One region of the Mesorhizobium sp. P2_E9 genome, then DNA from elsewhere that is predicted to be linked to it. Evidence: predicted binding sites of a transcription regulator. Region 1 holds the regulator's gene; each other region holds the start of a gene.
What was found. Region 1 encodes LexA, which represses DNA repair genes until DNA is damaged. Its sites were predicted from a motif close to TGTTCNNNNTGTGTTCNG; they were not measured.
Positions count from the first base shown of each region.

Region 2: a site for LexA is predicted at 2,299-2,316, ahead of AC1D05_RS26515 (helicase-related protein). Genes of this name have one in related genera too.
Region 3: a site for LexA is predicted at 1,684-1,701, ahead of parE (DNA topoisomerase IV subunit B). Genes of this name have one in related genera too.
Region 4: a site for LexA is predicted at 1,760-1,777, ahead of AC1D05_RS17765 (ImuA family protein). Genes of this name have one in related genera too.

Region 1 covers NZ_JBFUET010000004.1:363,884-368,423, reverse strand. The annotation lists gene kynU (kynureninase) at 1-801, opposite strand, end outside; gene AC1D05_RS10145 (GntR family transcriptional regulator) at 970-1,704, shown strand; gene lexA (transcriptional repressor LexA) at 2,087-2,824, shown strand; gene AC1D05_RS10135 (ComEC/Rec2 family competence protein) at 2,818-4,540, opposite strand, start outside.
Region 2 covers NZ_JBFUET010000016.1:125,715-130,254, forward strand. The annotation lists gene AC1D05_RS26515 (helicase-related protein) at 1-2,131, opposite strand, end outside; gene phbB (acetoacetyl-CoA reductase) at 2,840-3,565, opposite strand; gene AC1D05_RS26525 (acetyl-CoA C-acetyltransferase) at 3,690-4,540, opposite strand, start outside.
Region 3 covers NZ_JBFUET010000004.1:127,180-131,719, reverse strand. The annotation lists gene AC1D05_RS09040 (type II and III secretion system protein family protein) at 1-571, opposite strand, end outside; gene cpaB (Flp pilus assembly protein CpaB) at 602-1,534, opposite strand; gene parE (DNA topoisomerase IV subunit B) at 1,772-3,826, shown strand; gene AC1D05_RS09025 (FUSC family protein) at 3,872-4,540, shown strand, end outside.
Region 4 covers NZ_JBFUET010000009.1:272,517-277,056, reverse strand. The annotation lists gene AC1D05_RS17785 (HpcH/HpaI aldolase/citrate lyase family protein) at 1-112, shown strand, start outside; gene AC1D05_RS17780 (DUF1737 domain-containing protein) at 197-403, shown strand; gene AC1D05_RS17775 (metallopeptidase family protein) at 498-920, opposite strand; gene AC1D05_RS17770 (LysE family translocator) at 1,056-1,688, shown strand; gene AC1D05_RS17765 (ImuA family protein) at 1,801-2,832, shown strand; gene AC1D05_RS17760 (DUF6504 family protein) at 2,774-4,249, shown strand; gene AC1D05_RS17755 (error-prone DNA polymerase) at 4,246-4,540, shown strand, end outside.

The sequences.
Region 1 (4,540 bases):
ACCCTGTTCGAAAGCGAACGGCCGCGCATGGCCCCACCAGCCGCTCAGCGGCTGATGGACATCGTCGTGATGGCGTGTAGCGGCATAGACGAAGGCGGGCGCGCCCGGGCCGCCATTGAGATATTTGTAGGTGCAGCCGATGGCGAAATCGGCATTGGCGCTGTCGAGCTCGACCGGCAAGGCGCCGGCCGTGTGGCAGAGATCCCAGACGATCAGCGCGCCAGCCTGATGGGCCTTGCGCGTCAGCGCGGCCATGTCACGCAACTGTCCGGATTTGTAATTGACGTGGTTGACCAGGATGACCGCGACGCGCTCGTCGATCAGCTCTTCTATGGTTGATGCATCGACGCCTTCGAGCCGCAGCACCGTGCCCGGCCGCGTCGAGGCCACGCCTTCGGCCATATAGAGATCGGTTGGAAAGCTGTCGCCCTCGGCAACGATGACCGAGCGGTCCGGCCGCATGTTGAGTGCGGCGTGCAGCACCTTGTAGATGTTGATCGAGGTCGTATCGCAGACCACCGTCTGGCCGACCTCAGCGCCGATCAGACGGCCGAGCTGGTCGCCAAGCGCGACCGGCATATCGAACCAGCCGGCGGTGTTCCAGGCGCGGATCAGGTCCTGCGCCCACTCCTGCGTCGCCGCCTTCTGCAGCTCATTGAAGACGGTGGGTGCCGCGGCGCCCAGCGAATTGCCGTCGAGATAGATCACACCTTCCGGTAGAACGAACCGGTCGCGCATGGCGCGCAGCGGATCCGCTGCATCCATGGCTTCGACTGCTGCGAGATCAAGCGTTGCATTCATGATCGATTGTCCTTCGCGCAGAGGCGCGCCCAGATGAACACGTCAGGTGAAATCGGCTGGCCGATCATGGGCAGTCGGCCAGACCCTGTCAAACATTATATATAATTTACGCCATGGAAGGCTTTCATATATAATCGTTTGGGGTGGCAGCCTAAGGATGGGACAACGATGCCGGATGAAGGACTCTCGAAGACGGAAGCGGCCTACAGGCTGCTGCGTCGCGATATCCTCACGACCCGTCTGCGGCCCGGCGCGCCGCTCAAGCTCAGTACGCTGCGCAACAGCTATGGCATTGGCTGGACACCGTTGCGCGAAGCGCTGTCGCGACTGGAGGCGGAGCGCCTGGTGACTTCCATCAGCAATCGTGGCTTTGCCGTCGCTCCGGTTTCGCGCATCGAATTGGAAGACCTGTCGCGCGCCAGGTGTGTCGTCGACCTGCCACTGCTCCAGGAATCGATCGAGAAAGGTGGCCACGATTGGGAAAACGCCGTCGTCGCCGCGCATTACCGGCTGTCGCGTTGCAAGACCGCGGTCGACGATCCATCCGACGCTGTGGTCGACGAATGGGATGAAAAGCACGAGGCTTTCCACGCCGCCCTGCTCAGCGGGGCAGCATCACCCTGGCTGCTGACCTTCCATTCCACGATCGCGGATCAGTTGCGTCGCCATCACCGTTTTCTCGGTCTAGCGCCAACGCTGCGGGCGGCCGCCGGCCTGCAGCATGGTTACGAGGAAGCCGTGGAAGCGCTGCGCCAGGCGGTCGCAATCGAACACCACACCGCGCTCATGGAAGCGGCGCTCGATCGCGACGTCGAGCGCGCGAAAACCCTGATGATCGCCCACATTGGTTATACGCTGCATGTCTATGTCCATGCCGGCGACGGCAGCATAAACAAGCGGTAGCGCAACGAGGACCATGGACCAAAGCCAGTATGGCAATTTCTCGGTCAAGTTGGCGTTTTGGCTTCGTTTCGTTCACGGCAGGTCAATGATCGGTGAAAGGGCGAAAAACCTCTCATCGAGCCGTATCGGCAACTGATGCCAGACCTCGGAACAGGATAGGCCACAGGCCATTAACCAAAACAATTTCAAAGCCAACGGGCGCACTGCGGCGGCAGGCAGACGTCGGACACGGCCCGCTGCCAGGCGCCAAATAATTTCAGACGTCTTAACAAATTCACTAAACTTTAAACGGTTGCAGAACACAACTGGAACAGATAGTGTTTGTTCTGGGTTTGTTTTTCGATTCTGGTTCAGACCTTTTGTTCAAGCCTTGGGGGCTGCCATGCTAACGCGTAAGCAACATGAACTCTTGATGTTCATTCATGAACGGTTGAAGGAAAGCGGCATTCCGCCCTCCTTCGACGAGATGAAGGAAGCGCTCGATCTCGCCTCCAAGTCAGGGATCCATCGCCTGATCACGGCGCTGGAGGAACGCGGTTTCATCCGCCGGCTACCCAACCGGGCACGCGCGCTGGAAGTGCTGCGGCTGCCGGATTCGATAGCGCCCGGCCTCAACGCGGCAAAGAAATTCTCGCCAAGCGTCATCCAGGGCAGCCTCGGTCAGGGCGGCCTTGGCCGTCAGATCAAGCCGGCATCGTCGCGCTTGCCCGCGGCCGGCAATGACGACGACGTGGTTTCCGCCGTGTCGATCCCAGTGATGGGGCGTATCGCCGCCGGTGTGCCGATCGATGCCATCCAGCATCAGACGCATTCGATCTCGGTGCCGCCGGACATGATCATGGGTGGTGAGCACTATGCGCTGGAGGTCAAGGGCGACTCGATGATCGAGGCCGGCATCTTCGATGGCGATACCGTCATCATCCGCAACGCCGATACCGCCCAGCCTGGCGAGATCATCGTGGCGCTCGTGGATGAAGAGGAAGCGACGCTGAAGCGGTTTCGCCGAAAGGGTGCCTCGATCGCGCTCGAAGCCGCCAATCCGGCCTATGAGACGCGTATCTTCGGCCCCGACAGGGTCAAGGTACAAGGCAAGCTCGTCGGGCTGATCCGGCGCTACTGACCAGGAACGGCAGCTGGCTTTTCGGGTTTGCGCCAGGGCGCCAGCCCCCTCGCCTCACGTGAAAATTTTCGCTGCGCATGCCAGGGCCGATACGGCCCGTCCACCGCGAAGCTGACGATTGGCGGACCGGTCGCTGATTGACGGTCGAAGAAGACGGCAGCACTGCCCTTGCGGGCGAGCTGCCGTTTGGTGACGACGAGAACCAGCGGATTGTGGCAGGCGTCATAGCCCGTTGCGTCATTGACGACGATCAAATCGGCGAAACCGCAGGCCTTCCAGGTGTCCTTGCGGTCTTCGACATGCGCGATGATCGCGCCGGACGGGTGCCGGGCGAGACAGACGCCGTCCGTGCAATAGAACGGCGCTCCCGGTGGCAGATTGACGGCATCGGCAATGTCGAATTGGCCCTCCGCCTTGTTGAACATCTCCGGCACGACGATGGTTTCGGATGTCAGCGCGCGTTTCCAATTGTCGACGGTGAATTCATTCGGACGCGCCCGGCTGACCGCGAGTTCGCCGCCACCGATCGGCAGCGCGACCAGCCGCGCATCTTCGGAGATCAAGACATCCGGCGTTCGCGTATCCGACACCGTCAACAGGCCGGCAAGTACGAATGGCAGTGCTGCGAGCCGCAGCCAGGTCGTCGCCATCGTCGCGATGACCAGGGCGATGGTCACCAGCAAGACGGATTGCTGCGAGATCAGCCCGACCGCATCGACCGGAGAGCGTTCCGATATCCACGCCGATATCGCGATCATCGCCGTCAGGCCTTTGCCCATCAGGTAAAGGGATGGCGCATCCAATCCGAACGGCATCAGCAACGCGCTGGCAACGGCCAGGAACATCACGACTGACACGATCGGCATGACAGCCAGATTGGCGAACAGGCTGAGCGGCGACACCCGCTGGAAATGCCAGATGGCAAACAGCGCCGTGGCGCAGCCGGCAATGATGGAGGTCATGGCCAAGCCGCCAGCCGCCAGCAGGAATTTCCGCGTGAGAAAGCTTGGCAGGGACCGCTTTGGCGGTGGCGGTCTTGCCTTTCCCGCACGATGATCCGCCCAGCCGGCATAGGCGCCAACCAATGCCGCGGTCGCGGCAAACGACATCTGGAAGCTCGGGCCGACGACCTCATGCGGCGACACCACGATGACGGCGATCGCCGAGATCGCCAGATTGCGCATGGTCAGCGCCGCGCGATCGAACAGGACGGCAATCAGCATCACCGCCAGCATGATGAAGCTGCGCTCGGCGGCAACGACGACGCCGGAAATGACGAGATAGGCGGCGATCGAGACCAGCGCTGCGGCAGCAGCGTATTTCTTCACCGGACGCCGCGCTGAAAAATCCGGAAACAGCGCGAAGGCGCCGCGCAGCAGACCCATAATGGTGCCGGCGACAAGCGCCATATGCAGTCCGGAAATAGAGATGATGTGATAGATGCCGGTGCGCCGCATCGCTTCGTTGATTTCGTCGGGAATGCCTGCGCGGACACCAACGATCAGCGCTGCCGCGATCTCGCCTTCAGCACCGCCGACCGTGGCCCTGATATGGTCGGCGATCGCTTCGCGGGCATTTTCTATCCCGGAGAAAAGCCGGGCCGAGAGCGGCATCTCGTCGTCGGCGGCGGAGACAAGCTTTGGATTGCCGAGAAAGAAGCCGCTGCCGCCGATGCCGGCGAAATAGCTGTCGAAGGAGAAATCATAGCTGTCCGGC
Region 2 (4,540 bases), on a different contig from region 1:
TGTCCTTGCCGTCGTTCGTCAGCGCCCACAGCAAGGTCACCAGTCCGGCGGGCGCCGGCTTGATCAGCGCCGGCACGAAGACATGATAGGCGCCAAAGCGCACGCCGAGCCGGCGCAGCGCTGCACGACCCTCCTGGTCGAGCGACTTCATCTCCTCGGCGATGTCTCGCCGATTGAGGAGGCCGAAATTTTCGACCAGCTGGAAGGCGATGCCACGGCCGATGCCGGAAATCTGCTCGGCGTTCTTCAGGTCGACCAGCGGCTTCAGCAGACTTTCGATCTGGAAATTGACGAAACGTTCGGCGCGCGCGGCGACCTTGTCGCGCGCCGGGCCGGTCAGCTGTTCGTCGGCCAGCAGAACCAGACGCGGCTTCAGCGCGTCTTCGCCGGAGACCAGCGTGCCGATCGGTGCGCCGATCCAGCGTAGCGTGCCGTCCGAGCCAAGTGCCAGGTCGCCATTGGCGCAGGCGCCGAAACGTTCGGCGCGTGCCTCGAATTCGGCGGCCAGCGCTTTTTGCGCGGCCGTGCGCACGGCCTTGGCGTCTTCGCCGCCGGCGGTCTGGTCGGCGGTGAAGCGGAACCCTTGCAACTCGCCGACATGGTGGCCTTCGACAAGGACGGTTCCGGTAGGACTAATTTCGGCTTCAGGCATGGTATTTTCTCTAAGGCGCCGCATGAGGACGGAAGTCCTGCGGTCTACGAAGCGTTTCGTCAACCGCTCATGCAGCGCATCCGACAATCTGTCTTCGATTTCGCGCGTCTTTTCCTGCCAGTGTGCCTGATCGGCCAGCCAGCCGGGCCGGTTCGACACGAATGTCCAGGTGCGGATCTGGGCAATGCGGTGCGACAGCGTGTCGATGTCGCCCTCGGTGGTGTCGGCGCGGCGCACCTGTTCGGCCATGTAGTTTTCGTCGACATGGCCATGGCGGGCAAGGTCCATATAGATCGAGGCGATGAGGTCGGCATGCTGGGCGGGCGCGATCTTCCTGTAGTCGGGCAGGGCGCAGGCTTCCCACAGCAGCGCGACACGCTTGGCATCGGTGGCGAGAGCGCGGATGTCCTCGTCGCGGGAGAGATATTCGAGCGCCTGCGCGTCGACCGCCGGCAGCGCCCGCGTCAGGCCTTCGACCGGCGCGTTGGTCTCGATCGAGCGTTTCAATGCATCCAGACTGGCGAAATCGAAATGGGCGGTGCGCCACTGCAGCACCTTCACTGGCTCGAAATCATGGCCTTCGATCTTCTTGACCAGGTCTTCGTCGAGCGGGTCGACCTGGCCGGTGACGCCAAAAGTGCCGTCGCGCAGATGCCGGCCGGCACGGCCGGCGATCTGGCCAAGCTCGGCCGCCGTCAAATTGCGATACTGGTAGCCGTCGAACTTGCGGTTCTGGGCGAAGGCGACATGGTCGAGATCGAGGTTGAGGCCCATGCCGATGGCATCGGTGGCGATGAGATAGTCGACATCGCCCGACTGGAACAAAGCCACCTGGGCGTTGCGGGTGCGCGGCGAGAGCGCCCCAAGCACGACCGCCGCACCGCCCTGCTGGCGGCGGATCAATTCGGCGATGGCATAGACCTCGTCGGCGGAGAAGGCGACGATCGCCGTGCGGCGAGGCAGGCGGGTCAGTTTCTTCGAGCCGGCATAGGCCAGATGCGACAGCCGCGGCCGCGTCACCACCGAGACGCCCTTCAGCAGGCGCTGGAGAATGCCATGCATGGTGGCCGCGCCGAGCAGCAGCGTTTCCTGGCGGCCGCGCAGATGCAGGATGCGGTCGGTGAAGATGTGGCCGCGCTCGAGGTCGCCGGCGAGCTGCACCTCGTCGATGGCGACGAAGGCGGCGTCGGTTTCGCGCGGCATGGCCTCGACGGTGCAGACCGAATATTTGGCGCCCGGCGGCTGGATCTTCTCCTCGCCGGTGATCAGCGCGACCTTGTGGGCGCCGACCTTTTCGCAGACGCGGCTGTAGACCTCCCTGGCCAGCAGCCTGAGCGGCAGGCCGATGATTCCGGTTTCGTGCGCCACCATGCGCTCGATGGCGAGATGGGTCTTGCCGGTGTTGGTCGGGCCAAGCACGGCGGTGACGTCGCGGCCCGACAGGATCAGCGGCTCAGTGTGTTTCGGCTGGATGTTCATCGGCTCGGAAATAAGGCTTTCTGGCCTCTGGTTGTCGGGAGCGTGCCTCAACTGGCGCGTATGACAGCCGACACATAGGGATTTCGGGCGCGAAGCGAAAGCGGAATGTTCCGCCAGCGGCTCGAAGGCCTCTCTGTCAAGCCCTCAAGTGGTTGCTGATTCAGAGTTGGAACGAGTCTGGAACGAATCGGCGACGAATCAGTGACTCCGACAGATTCAGCTTTTGTTCACGGCTACATGTGGATTTCGTGACCATGAGTCTCACCACATGCTGAATCGCCGAACTGGCCCGTTTTATGCAGGGCGAGCTTTGCCATTAATCTTTGCCGGGAAACCACAGAGGCGGCTCGGGGCTGACCGGTCAACATTATGAAATTGTTAATCTTTCTGAACCGGATGTTAAGGAGCTACAGGCGATTCCGGGCCATTAACGTTAAGTTCTGCTCAAAGCCGGAACGAATCGGAGACAAAACGGCGCCGGAGCTATTTTCCCGTTTTGTTCCGGCAATATCTTGTGTTGTGAACAGCTTATCCACCGAGAATTCACAGGCTTGCCCACAGGCTTCGCACAGGCGGCGCTGCCGCCATTAACCTTTGCGTGCCGGATTGGGGCATTGCGCCGCAGCGGCGGCGTTTTGGCTCCAGGGCATCAATTAAAACGGACCGGTAAACCGGTCCGTTTGTCACAGGCTGAGGCCGTTGGATGTCTCAGACGAAGTACTGGCCACCATTGGCCGTGATGGTCGAGCCGGTGATGAAGCCCGCATCCTCCGAAGCGAGGAAGACAACGCAGCGCGCGATCTCTTCCGGCTCGCCGAGGCGGCCGACCGGGATCTGCGGGATGATGCGCTCGTTGAGCACCTTCTCGTCGATCGCCTTGACCATCTCGGTGGCGATGTAGCCGGGGCAGATGACGTTGACGGTGATGCCCGCGCGAGCACCCTCTTGAGCCAGCGCCTTCGAGAAGCCGATGTCCCCGGCCTTGGCGGCGGAGTAATTGACCTGGCCGGCTTGGCCCTTCTGGCCGTTGATCGAGGAGATGGTGATGACGCGGCCGAACTTGCGCTCGCGCATGCCGTTCCACAGCGGATGCGTCATGTTGAAAACACCGGACAGATTGGTGTCGATGACCTCTTTCCACTGGTCGCGCGTGATCTTGTGGAACATGGCGTCGCGGGTGATGCCGGCATTGTTGACCAGCACCGAGACCGGGCCGAGGTCGGCCTCGACCTGTTTGATGCCGGCGGCGCAAGCGTCATAGTCGGCGACCGACCATTTGTAGACCGGAATGCCGGTTTCGGCCTTAAACTTCGCCGCCGCCTCGTCGTTGCCGGCATAGTTCGCGGCAACCGAATAGCCGGCGGCTTTCAAAGCGATCGAGATCGCCGCACCGATGCCGCGCGATCCGCCCGTGACGATTGCAACCTTGGTCATATGTCCTCCCTTTGGTCGGAAGAGCGAATAGGGAGTAGCCAATAGCGAGTAGGGATTTGCTGTCCGCCACGCCGAAGCCATTCTTCCCTATTCGCTACTCCCTATTGGCTATTCACTTCTTTTTTCAGAGTGCTTCAATACACAGGGCGACGCCCATGCCGCCGCCGATGCACAAGGTGGCGAGGCCCTTCTTGGCGCCGCGGCGGCGCATCTCGAAGACCAGCGTGTTGAAGATGCGGGCACCCGAGGCGCCGATCGGATGGCCGATGGCGATGGCGCCGCCATTGACGTTGACGATCGACGGATCCCAGCCCATGTCCTTGTTGACGGCGCAGGCCTGCGCGGCAAAGGCCTCGTTGGCTTCGACCAGGTCGAGATCGCTGACCGACCAGCCGGCCTTTTCCAAAGCCTTGCGCGAGGCGGGAATAGGCCCGGTGCCCATGATCGCCGGATCGACGCCGGCGGTTGCCCAGGACGCGATGCGCGCCAGCGGGGTGATGCCGCGCTTTACGGCTTCCGCTTCGCTCATCAGCAGCGCACCGGCGGCGCCGTCATTGATGCCGGAGGCGTTGGCGGCGGTCACGGTGCCGTCCTTGTCGAAGGCCGGCTTCAGCTTGGTCATGGCATCGATCGTGGCGCCGTGGCGGATGTACTCGTCCTGGTCGACAATGGTGTCGCCCTTCTTGCCCTTGATGGTGAAGGCGACGATCTCGTCCTTGAACTTGCCGGCCTTCTGCGCCGCCTCGGCCTTGTTCTGCGAGGCCAGCGCGAACTGGTCCTGATCGTCGCGGGTGATCTGGAACTGGCGGGCGACATTTTCAGCGGTGTTGCCCATGTGATAGCCGTTGAAGGCATCCCACAGGCCGTCCTTGATCATGGTGTCGATCATCTTGTAGTCGCCCATCTTGACGCCGGCGCGCAGATGCTCGGCGTGCGGCGACAGCGACATCGATTCCTGGCCGCCGGCGATGATCA
Region 3 (4,540 bases), 240 kb from region 1:
GCTGGACCTGCTGCGACGACGAGATGTTGACCGAGTTGATCACCTCCTCATTGCCGGAAAAGCGGGTGGCGATCTTGTTTGCTTTCTCGGCGGCGACCGCGTCATCCGCCTCGCCCGACAGCACCACACGGCCATTGGCGGAGCCGACCTTGATCTTGGCGTCCGGCACGCTGGCGCGGATGGTGCTGGCCAGCTGATCAGTGTCGAGCGTCACTTCGATATCCACCGTGCCGACAAGCTGCTTTTTGTCGTCGAACAGCGCAATGCCGGTGGTGCCGAGATTGTTGCCGAGCACATAGAAGGATTTGTCGGTCAGTGGATTGACGTTGGCGATCTCCGGATCGCCGATGACGATCTGGTAGAAAGCGGCACTCGTTATGATCGTCTTGGGCTTGCCCTTGGCAACCTTGATCGACGCATTCTTGGTCGCCGAAACATAGACGATGTCATTGTCCGCCTTGGCCGCGCCGGGCATGGCGAGCATGCCACTCGCCGCCAGAGCAACCGCCATTGCCAGCGTGCGCACGAAGCGCGACCGGCCTGTCATTCGATAGAGGGTACGCATCAACATTGCCCTGTCCCGTCCGGTCCCCACCGGCCTTTACTTCTGGTTCTGGTCCCGCGCAGGAACCTGATATTCCTCGGCCTTCGTGCCGCGCGTCACGATGACCGTCTTGAATTTCGGCTTCTCCGGCTCCTTGGTCATCGCATCGAACAGCGAGCCGGCCGCGGCCTGAGCCTTGGCCGCCACCGATCCACCGAAGGAAGAGATGGTGGTGACGCCGTTGTTGCCGTCGCCGCCTTCGCTGGAGGAGCGCAGCGACAGCGACAGCGTGCCGACGGTGCGGGCAAGCGCCACTTTCTGCGCGCCCTCGGTCGTCACCTCGATGGTCACGGAATTGGTCACCTGCGGCGTCGTCTGGCGCACGTCGGCGCCCTGGCCGACGCTCAACACCTTGGCATCGGCGACGACGATCTCGGAAGTGATGGTGGAACCGGCGGCGCCTTGCGCGTTCTTAGCGACTTCCTGGATTTCGCCGGCATCGCGCGTCAGCACGACATCGACGCGGTCGCCCGGCGTCACGAAGCCGCCGACACCGGCGATCTCGTCGGTGCGGATGGTGACTGCCCGCATTCCGGGCGTCATCATGTTGGAGAGCGTCGCGCGGCCGTTCGGACCCGACAGCTTGCTGAGCAGCACCGGTTCGTTGACCTCGATCGGCGACAGCACCACGCGGCTGCCTTCGCCAAGCAACCCATCGATGGTGGGAAATGCCCCTTGCGGCAGCGAATCCTGCGGCCACGGGATTTCGCTCAGCTTGGCGCGGTCGAGTTCCATGCCGTAGCGCAACGGCGCGTTCGCCACCACGATGGTCTTGAACTCGATCCTGGGCGGTGCCGGAGCAGCGATCGATGCCGTCTTCTCCTCGGCGTCGGGCCTGGCCTGGCTCTTGACCCAGAAATCCGCGGCAAAGATCGAGATCGCGCCGAAAACGGCGGCGATGCCGATCATCGTTATGGCCTTGCCCCTCACGCCGAAACCCCTGATGCCCGCAGTTTCTTATTATGTTGGGCTCACGCTAGGCCGCATTGTTAAAGAATCAGGAATCTTGTGCGGCTGCATTCGACGTATTTCCGCCCGCTTGGTTATCGAATGGTTTTAGGATAAGACGGGTCAAATCCCCGAACGTAACAGGAACCTCCGTCGCTTGGCGCCGCAAAGCGTGGCAGTATCGACGGGTGATTCGCAGCATCGGACCCGATGGCAGGCATGGACGACAACAACGATCTCTTCGGCAATATGGACAAGCAGCCACAGCCGGTTCGCACACCCGCGCGCCCGGCGGACCCGCTGGTGCAGGCCGCCAAACGTCCGGCCGCGACCAAGGATGGCAGCGAGGGCTATAGCGCCGCCGACATCGAGGTGCTCGAAGGCCTGGAGCCGGTGCGCCGCCGGCCGGGCATGTATATTGGCGGCACCGACGACAAGGCGATGCACCATCTGTTCGCCGAGGTCATCGACAATTCGATGGACGAGGCGGTCGCCGGCCACGCCACCTTCATCGATGTCGAGCTCTCGGCCGACGGCTATCTGGCAGTCACCGACAATGGCCGCGGCATTCCGGTCGACCCGCATCCGAAATTCAAGAAGCCGGCGCTCGAAGTCATCATGACGACGCTGCATTCGGGCGGCAAGTTCGACTCCAAGGTCTACGAGACCTCGGGCGGCTTGCATGGCGTCGGTGTGTCGGTGGTCAACGCGCTGTCGGATCATCTCGAGGTCGAGGTCGCACGTGGCCGCCAGCTCTATCGCCAGCGCTTTTCGCGCGGCGTCCCGGTGACCGGCCTGGAGCACCTCGGCGAGGTCCATAACCGGCGCGGAACAAAAATCCGCTTCCATCCCGACGAGCAGATTTTCGGCAAGGGCGCGGCCTTCGAACCGGCGCGGCTCTACCGCATGACGCGTTCGAAGGCCTATCTGTTCGGTGGCGTCGAGATCCGCTGGACCTGCGATCCCTCGCTGATCAAGGAAAAGGACCAGACGCCGGCCAAAGCGGAATTCCATTTCCCCGGCGGCCTCAAGGATTATCTCAAAGCATCGCTCGGCGACGACTTCCAGGTGACGCGCGAAATCTTCGCCGGAAAAAGCGAAAAACAAGGCGGCCATGGCTCGCTCGAATGGGCGGTGACCTGGTTCGGCGGCGACGGCTTCATCAATTCCTACTGCAACACCATCCCGACCGGTGAAGGCGGCACGCACGAAGCCGGTTTCCGCAACGTGCTGACGCGCGGTCTGCGCGCCTATGCCGATCTTGTCGGCAACAAGCGCGCCTCGATCGTCACCTCGGAAGACGTCATGATCTCGGCGGCGGGCATGCTGTCTGTGTTCATCCGCGAACCGGAATTCGTCGGCCAGACCAAGGACAGGCTGGCGACGATCGAGGCCATTCGCATTGTCGAGACCGCGATTCGCGATCCGTTCGACCATTGGCTGGCCGACAATCCGCAGGAAGCCTCGAAGCTGCTTGAATGGGTGATCGCGCGCGCCGACGAGCGGGTGCGCCGGCGCCAGGAAAAGGAAGTGTCGCGCAAGAGCGCGGTGCGCAAATTGCGCCTGCCGGGCAAGCTCGCCGACTGCACGCAGAACGCCGCGGCCGGCGCCGAACTCTTCATCGTCGAAGGTGACTCGGCCGGCGGCTCGGCCAAGCAGGCGCGCGACCGCGCCAGCCAGGCCGTGTTGCCACTGCGCGGAAAAATCCTCAACGTCGCCAGTGCCGGCAATGACAAGCTGGCCGCCAACCAGCAGATATCGGATCTGATCCAGGCGCTCGGCTGCGGCACGCGCTCAAAGTACCGCGACGAGGATTTGCGCTACGACCGCGTCATCATCATGACCGACGCCGACGTCGACGGCGCCCACATCGCCTCACTGCTGATCACCTTCTTCTACCAGGAGATGCCGGGGCTGGTGCGTGGCGGCCATCTCTATCTGGCGGTGCCGCCGCTTTACTCGATCCGACAAGGCGGCAAGGTCGCGTATGCCCGTGACGATGCACACAAGGACGAGCTTTTGCGCACCGAGTTCACCGGGCGCGGCAAGGTCGAGCTTGGCCGTTTCAAGGGTCTGGGCGAGATGATGGCCGCGCAGCTCAAGGAGACCACCATGGACCCGAGGAAGCGCACGCTGCTGAGGGTCGATGTGAACGAAATCGATTCAGCCACCAAGGACAGGGTCGATGAGCTGATGGGCACCAAGCCGGAAGCTCGCTTCCGCTTTATCCAGGAACGCGCCGAATTCGCAGCGACGGAAGTGCTGGATATCTAGCTACCCGCCGGTCCATAACAGGCTCAGCTTGCGGAGATAAGCAATGTGACCTGGGCACGGCTGAAAGCCTATTTCGAGACGAGCTTGGCCGGGCTGACACAGCCGACGCGCTCGGACTGGATTTTCGCCCTGCGCACCGTTTCGGCCGGCCTGATCGCGCTGCTGGCCGCCTACGCGCTGAAGCTCGACCACCCGCAATGGGCGATGATGACGGTGTTCATCGTTGCCCAGCCCGTCGCTGGCATGGTGCTGGCGAAGGGCTTCTACCGGTTGCTCGGCACTCTGGCCGGCGGCGTCGCGGCGATCGGCATCACCACGGTGTTCGGCACCAACCCATGGGTGCTGGTGACCGTGCTTGCCGTCTGGATCGGCATTTGCACCTTTGTCTCGTCACTGCTGCGCAATCCCGAAGCGTATGGTGCCGCCCTTGCCGGCTACACCGCGATGATCATCGGCCTGCCGGCCTTCGGACAACCACACCTCGTCGTCGACCTCGCGGTCGCGCGCTGTGCGGAGATCGTGCTCGGCATTGTCTGCGCCGGGCTGACCAGCCGGCTGATCCTGCCAAAACTGGCCAGCGACGCCATCATCTCGCGGCTGAAACGCTGCATTCTCGACCTGGCCACCTATGCCGCAGGCGCCTTCTCCGGAGGTGATGCAGCGACGCTTTCCACACTGCATCGTAAACTCGTCGCGGACACCCAGACACTGGGC
Region 4 (4,540 bases), on a different contig from region 1:
TGCGGAGAATGCCGGCAAAGGCGTGATCGCGCTGAACGGCAAGATGGTCGAACGGCTGCACCTGGCGCAGGCCGAAAAACTGCTGGCGAAAGCCGCCGCCATCGGCGCATGATCCGGCTGGAGCATGATCCCGAAAAGTGGATGCCGGTTTTCGGAAGAGATCATGCTCTAAGGACGTTCACGACAGGACTGAAAAATGAAACTCTACCGCTTTCTGACCGCCCCGGACGATGCCAGCTTCTGCCACAAGGTGACGGCGGCGCTGAACAAGGGCTGGCACCTGTTCGGCTCGCCGACCTACGCCTATGACAAGAAAGCCAAGACCATGCGCTGCGGCCAAGCCGTGGTGAAGGACGTCGACGGCCAGGAATATGGGCCGGACACCAAGCTCAGCGACTGGTAGCCGCTGGCGCTAAGGCCCTCCCTCTCTTCGTCATCCTAGGGTCTGCGCGCGTCGCTTCGCTTCTTGCTCCGCCCTAGGATAACGAAGGGATAGGTTATTCGGCCGCCTCTTCGAGCTTCTCCATATCATCATCCGACAGGCCGAAATGGTGGCCGATCTCGTGGATCAGCACATGGGTGACGATGTCGCCCAGCGTTTCTTCGTTTTCGGCCCAGTAGTCGAGCATGGCGCGGCGGTAGAGCGTGATGCGGTTCGGGCCTTCGCCGGTCTGCGGGTTCCAGCGTTCGGCGATGCCGCGGCCCTCGAACAGGCCGAGCAGGTCGAACGGCGTTTCCAGCGACAGGTCGTCCATGATCTCGTCGGTCGGGAATTCGGCGATCTGGATGACGATCTCGCCGGTCAGCTTGCGAAAATCCTCCGGCAGATGGGCGTAGGCCTCCAGTGCCAGGAACTCGAACTCCTCCATCGAGGGCGCGAGTTCGCTATGCCAGGTGCGGGTTTTGTAGATGCGGGCCATGCTTCGTCCTTTGAACCCGGCATATAGGCTTTCGCACCGGTCGAGGCAAATGAAGCGGCAATTCTTGCCGCCGCGCCTTTGCCGCGGCCGGGGAATCGCGTAGGGGTCGGTTCCGGCCATCTCTCAGGAGTTCTCATGCCGGACCTTTCCACCATCGGACTTTTTGCCATTGCCTGCCTAGCGCTGACCGCAACGCCGGGGCCGGACATGCTGTTGATCGCGTCCCGCAGCGCCAGCCAGGGACGCGCTTCGGGCCTGGCGACCTATGCCGGCATCGCCGCCGGCACCTATTGCCACGCGCTGGCTGCCGCCTTGGGCCTGTCGCAACTGTTCCTGGCAGCGCCCATCGCCTACGACATCGTGCGCTATGCCGGCGCGGCCTACCTCGCCTGGCTCGCCTGGAAGGCGTTCCGTTCCGACGGAACGGCATTTGTCCCTATCGCCGGCCTGCCGTGCTATTCGCGGACGCGAATTTTCTGGCAAGGCCTGCTGACCAATCTGCTCAACCCGAAAATGGCGCTGTTCGTGCTGGCGCTGTTCCCGCAATTCGTGCGTCCCGAGGCCGGTTCCGTCGCCGGCCAGATCCTGCTGCTGGCGACCGTGCTCAACCTGATCGGGCTGGTGGTCAACGGCCTGGTCATCCTGACCGCCAGCCGGATCGGAGCTGCGTTGTCTAAGCGCACGCGGTTCCGCCGGGCGCCGCAGATCCTGCTCGGAACCGTGTTCGCGGGTCTGGCCGCACGGCTGGCTCTTGGCGGCCAGCGCTGAAGGACGCGCGCTTCCAAGGAATAAATTCCTTATGACTCTGCTTGACTCTTCCCTCACCCTCTGGAATCTATAGGAACATAACAGGAACAATTGTGAGTGGACACTGACCGTCATGGCGATATCAGCCGTGGCGCGGGAGACTGTTTTTGCCCTGCGCCGCCAGATCGCGAAAATCGAGGGAACGCTGCCCGAGCGCCTGCAGGCGCCGGCTGGCGTGCCGCTTGATGCCGACGCCAGCGCCGATCTCACGATCATCCGGCGCGGCATTGCAGCGGCCTTGCCGGATGCCTTCCTGCCCATCGGCGTCGAGCAGCTCGATGCCGCTTTGAGCGGCGGCTTGCCGAAAGCCGCGCTCAGCGAAATCCATGGCCTGGAAACCCGCGATGCCGGAGCGGTCGCCGGCTTTGCCCTGTCGCTCACCAGCCTGATCCTCAAGCAGGCGCAAGGATTACCGGTGCTCTGGATCGGCACGTCAGAGATCTTCCGCGAAGCCGGCTTTCCCTATGCCCGGGGGTTGCAGGCCTCGTTCGGCATCGAGCCCGGGCAATTGCTGTTTTCCGAGGCGCCAAAACTCGTCGATGCGCTGTGGGTCGCCGAGGAAGCCGCCAGGATGACGGCGCTCGCCGCCGTCATCCTGGAAATCCGCGGCAACCCGCAGCGGCTGGACCTGACCGCGACGCGCCGGCTGCATGCCAGGGCGCAAAGTGCCGGCCGGCCGGTGTTCCTGCTGCGGCAGGCGGCCGCGCCCGAGCCGACGGCGGCGCCCGTCCGGCTCATCGTCGCGTCGGCGCCGGCAGCGCCACGCGACACCATCGCCGGGCCGCTCGCCGGTTCGATCGGCCGCCCCGCCATCACCATCACCATCGGCAAGAGCCGCACGGCCCTGCCTGGACAATTCACACTGGAGTGGAACCCCGATGAACGCGCATTCGACGAGAGAAGAGGCGAGGAAAAACGGGACCGGGCAAAGGATCCTGTCGCTGTGGTTTCCCTACCTGGCGGCCGAAAGGATCCTGCGGCAGCGTCTGGGGCGGTCGTGGCGTTCCCGGCCCCAAGATCATCCGACGTCGGCTCATCCGCCACTGGTGGTCAGCCACCGCCAGGGCAACGCGCAGCGCATTTCGGCCCTCGACGAGCGGGCTGAGGCGCTGCACCTGAAGCGCGACATGGGCATTGCCGATGCGCGCGCCATGCATCCCTCGATCGACATCGTCGAGGCCGATCCGGAGGCCGACCGGCGCCTGCTCGAAGGCCTTGCCGACTGGTGCGACCGCTACACCCCGCTGGTGGCGCTGGACGGTGCGGACGGCCTGTTTCTCGACGTCACCGGCTGTACCCATCTGTTCGGCGGCGAACGTGCCATGCTGGACGACATCCTGTCACGCTTCTTCCATCAGGGTTTCGATGTCCGCGCCGGCCTTGCCCCGACACCAGGCTCGGCGTGGGCGGCGGCGCGCTTTTGCGGCGACCGCATCGTCGATGGCGGCGACGAGGAAGCCCTGCTGGCACCCTTGCCGCTCGCCGCACTGCGCATCGACCCGGCGACCCGCGCCAGCCTGGAAAGTGTCGGCCTGCGCACGGCGGGCGCCGTCATGGCCGCACCCCGCGCGCCGCTCGCCCGCCGCTTCGGCGCCACCTTGCTGCTGCGTCTCGACCAGGCACTTGGCCGTCTCGACGAGGCGGTCTCGCCGCGCCTTCCCGTGGCACCGCTTTCGGTCGAGCGGCATCTTGCCGAGCCCGTCACCTTGACCGAGGACATCGAACGGCTGGTCGGCCTGCTGGCGACGACCTTGAAGACCGATCTCGAGCGCCGTGGCGAAGGCGCCCGGACGCTGGCGCTGCTGCTCTTCCGTGTCGACGGCGCCGTCAGCCGCATTGCGCTCGGCACCTCGCGGCCGCTGCGCGATCCCCGGCTGATCCAGAAACTGTTCCATGAGAGGCTGGCAGCGCTCGAGCAGGACATCGATGCCGGCTACGGCTTCGATCTGGTGCGGCTGTCGGTGCTGGCCGCCGCTGCCTTCGACATGGCGCAGGCCGATCTGACCGGCGACGTGACCGATGATGGCGCCGACATCGCGCTGTTCGCCGACCGCATCCGCGCCCGGCTCGGCGACGGTGCCGTGCTGCAGCCGGTCCTCGTCGAGAGCCATCTGCCGGAACGCGCCGTCGCCATCATCCCCTTCACGGAGGCACCGCGCCGCACCACACCGCCGAAGAAGCCGGGCAGACTGCAGGCGCCCAAAACCATCTTCCCGCCGGAACGGCCGATCCGGCTGTTCCGCGCGCCCGAGCCCATCGAGGTGCCGGCGACCGAAATGCCCGAGGGTCCGCCGCTCAATTTCCGCTGGCGGCGCGCGCTCTACCGCGTCACCCGTGCCGAGGGTCCCGAACGTCTCGCCGCCGAATGGTGGCGTGAAGCGTCAAGCGATCCGCTCACATCGACCCGCGACTATTTCCGCATCGAGGATGTCGACGGCCGCCGCTACTGGCTCTACCGGCAAGGCCTTTACGGCAACCCGCAGGTGCCGCCGCGCTGGTTCATGCATGGGGTCTTCGCATGAACGCACTGACCGTCATCCCCTATGCCGAGTTCGGCATCCAGTCGAATTTCTCCTTCCTGCGCGGCGCCTCCAAGCCGGAGGAACTGGTGGTCGCGGCCAAGCTGATGGGCTTCTCCGCGATCGGCCTTGCCGACCGCAACACGGTAGCCGGCGTGGTGCGCGCCTGGCAGCAGGCCAAGGTCGAAAAGCTCGCCTATCACCCCGGCTGCCGGCTGGTTTTTGGCGACGGCACGCCGGATATTCTCGCCTATCCCAGGAACCGCGCGGGCTGGGGCCATCTGTGCCGCATGC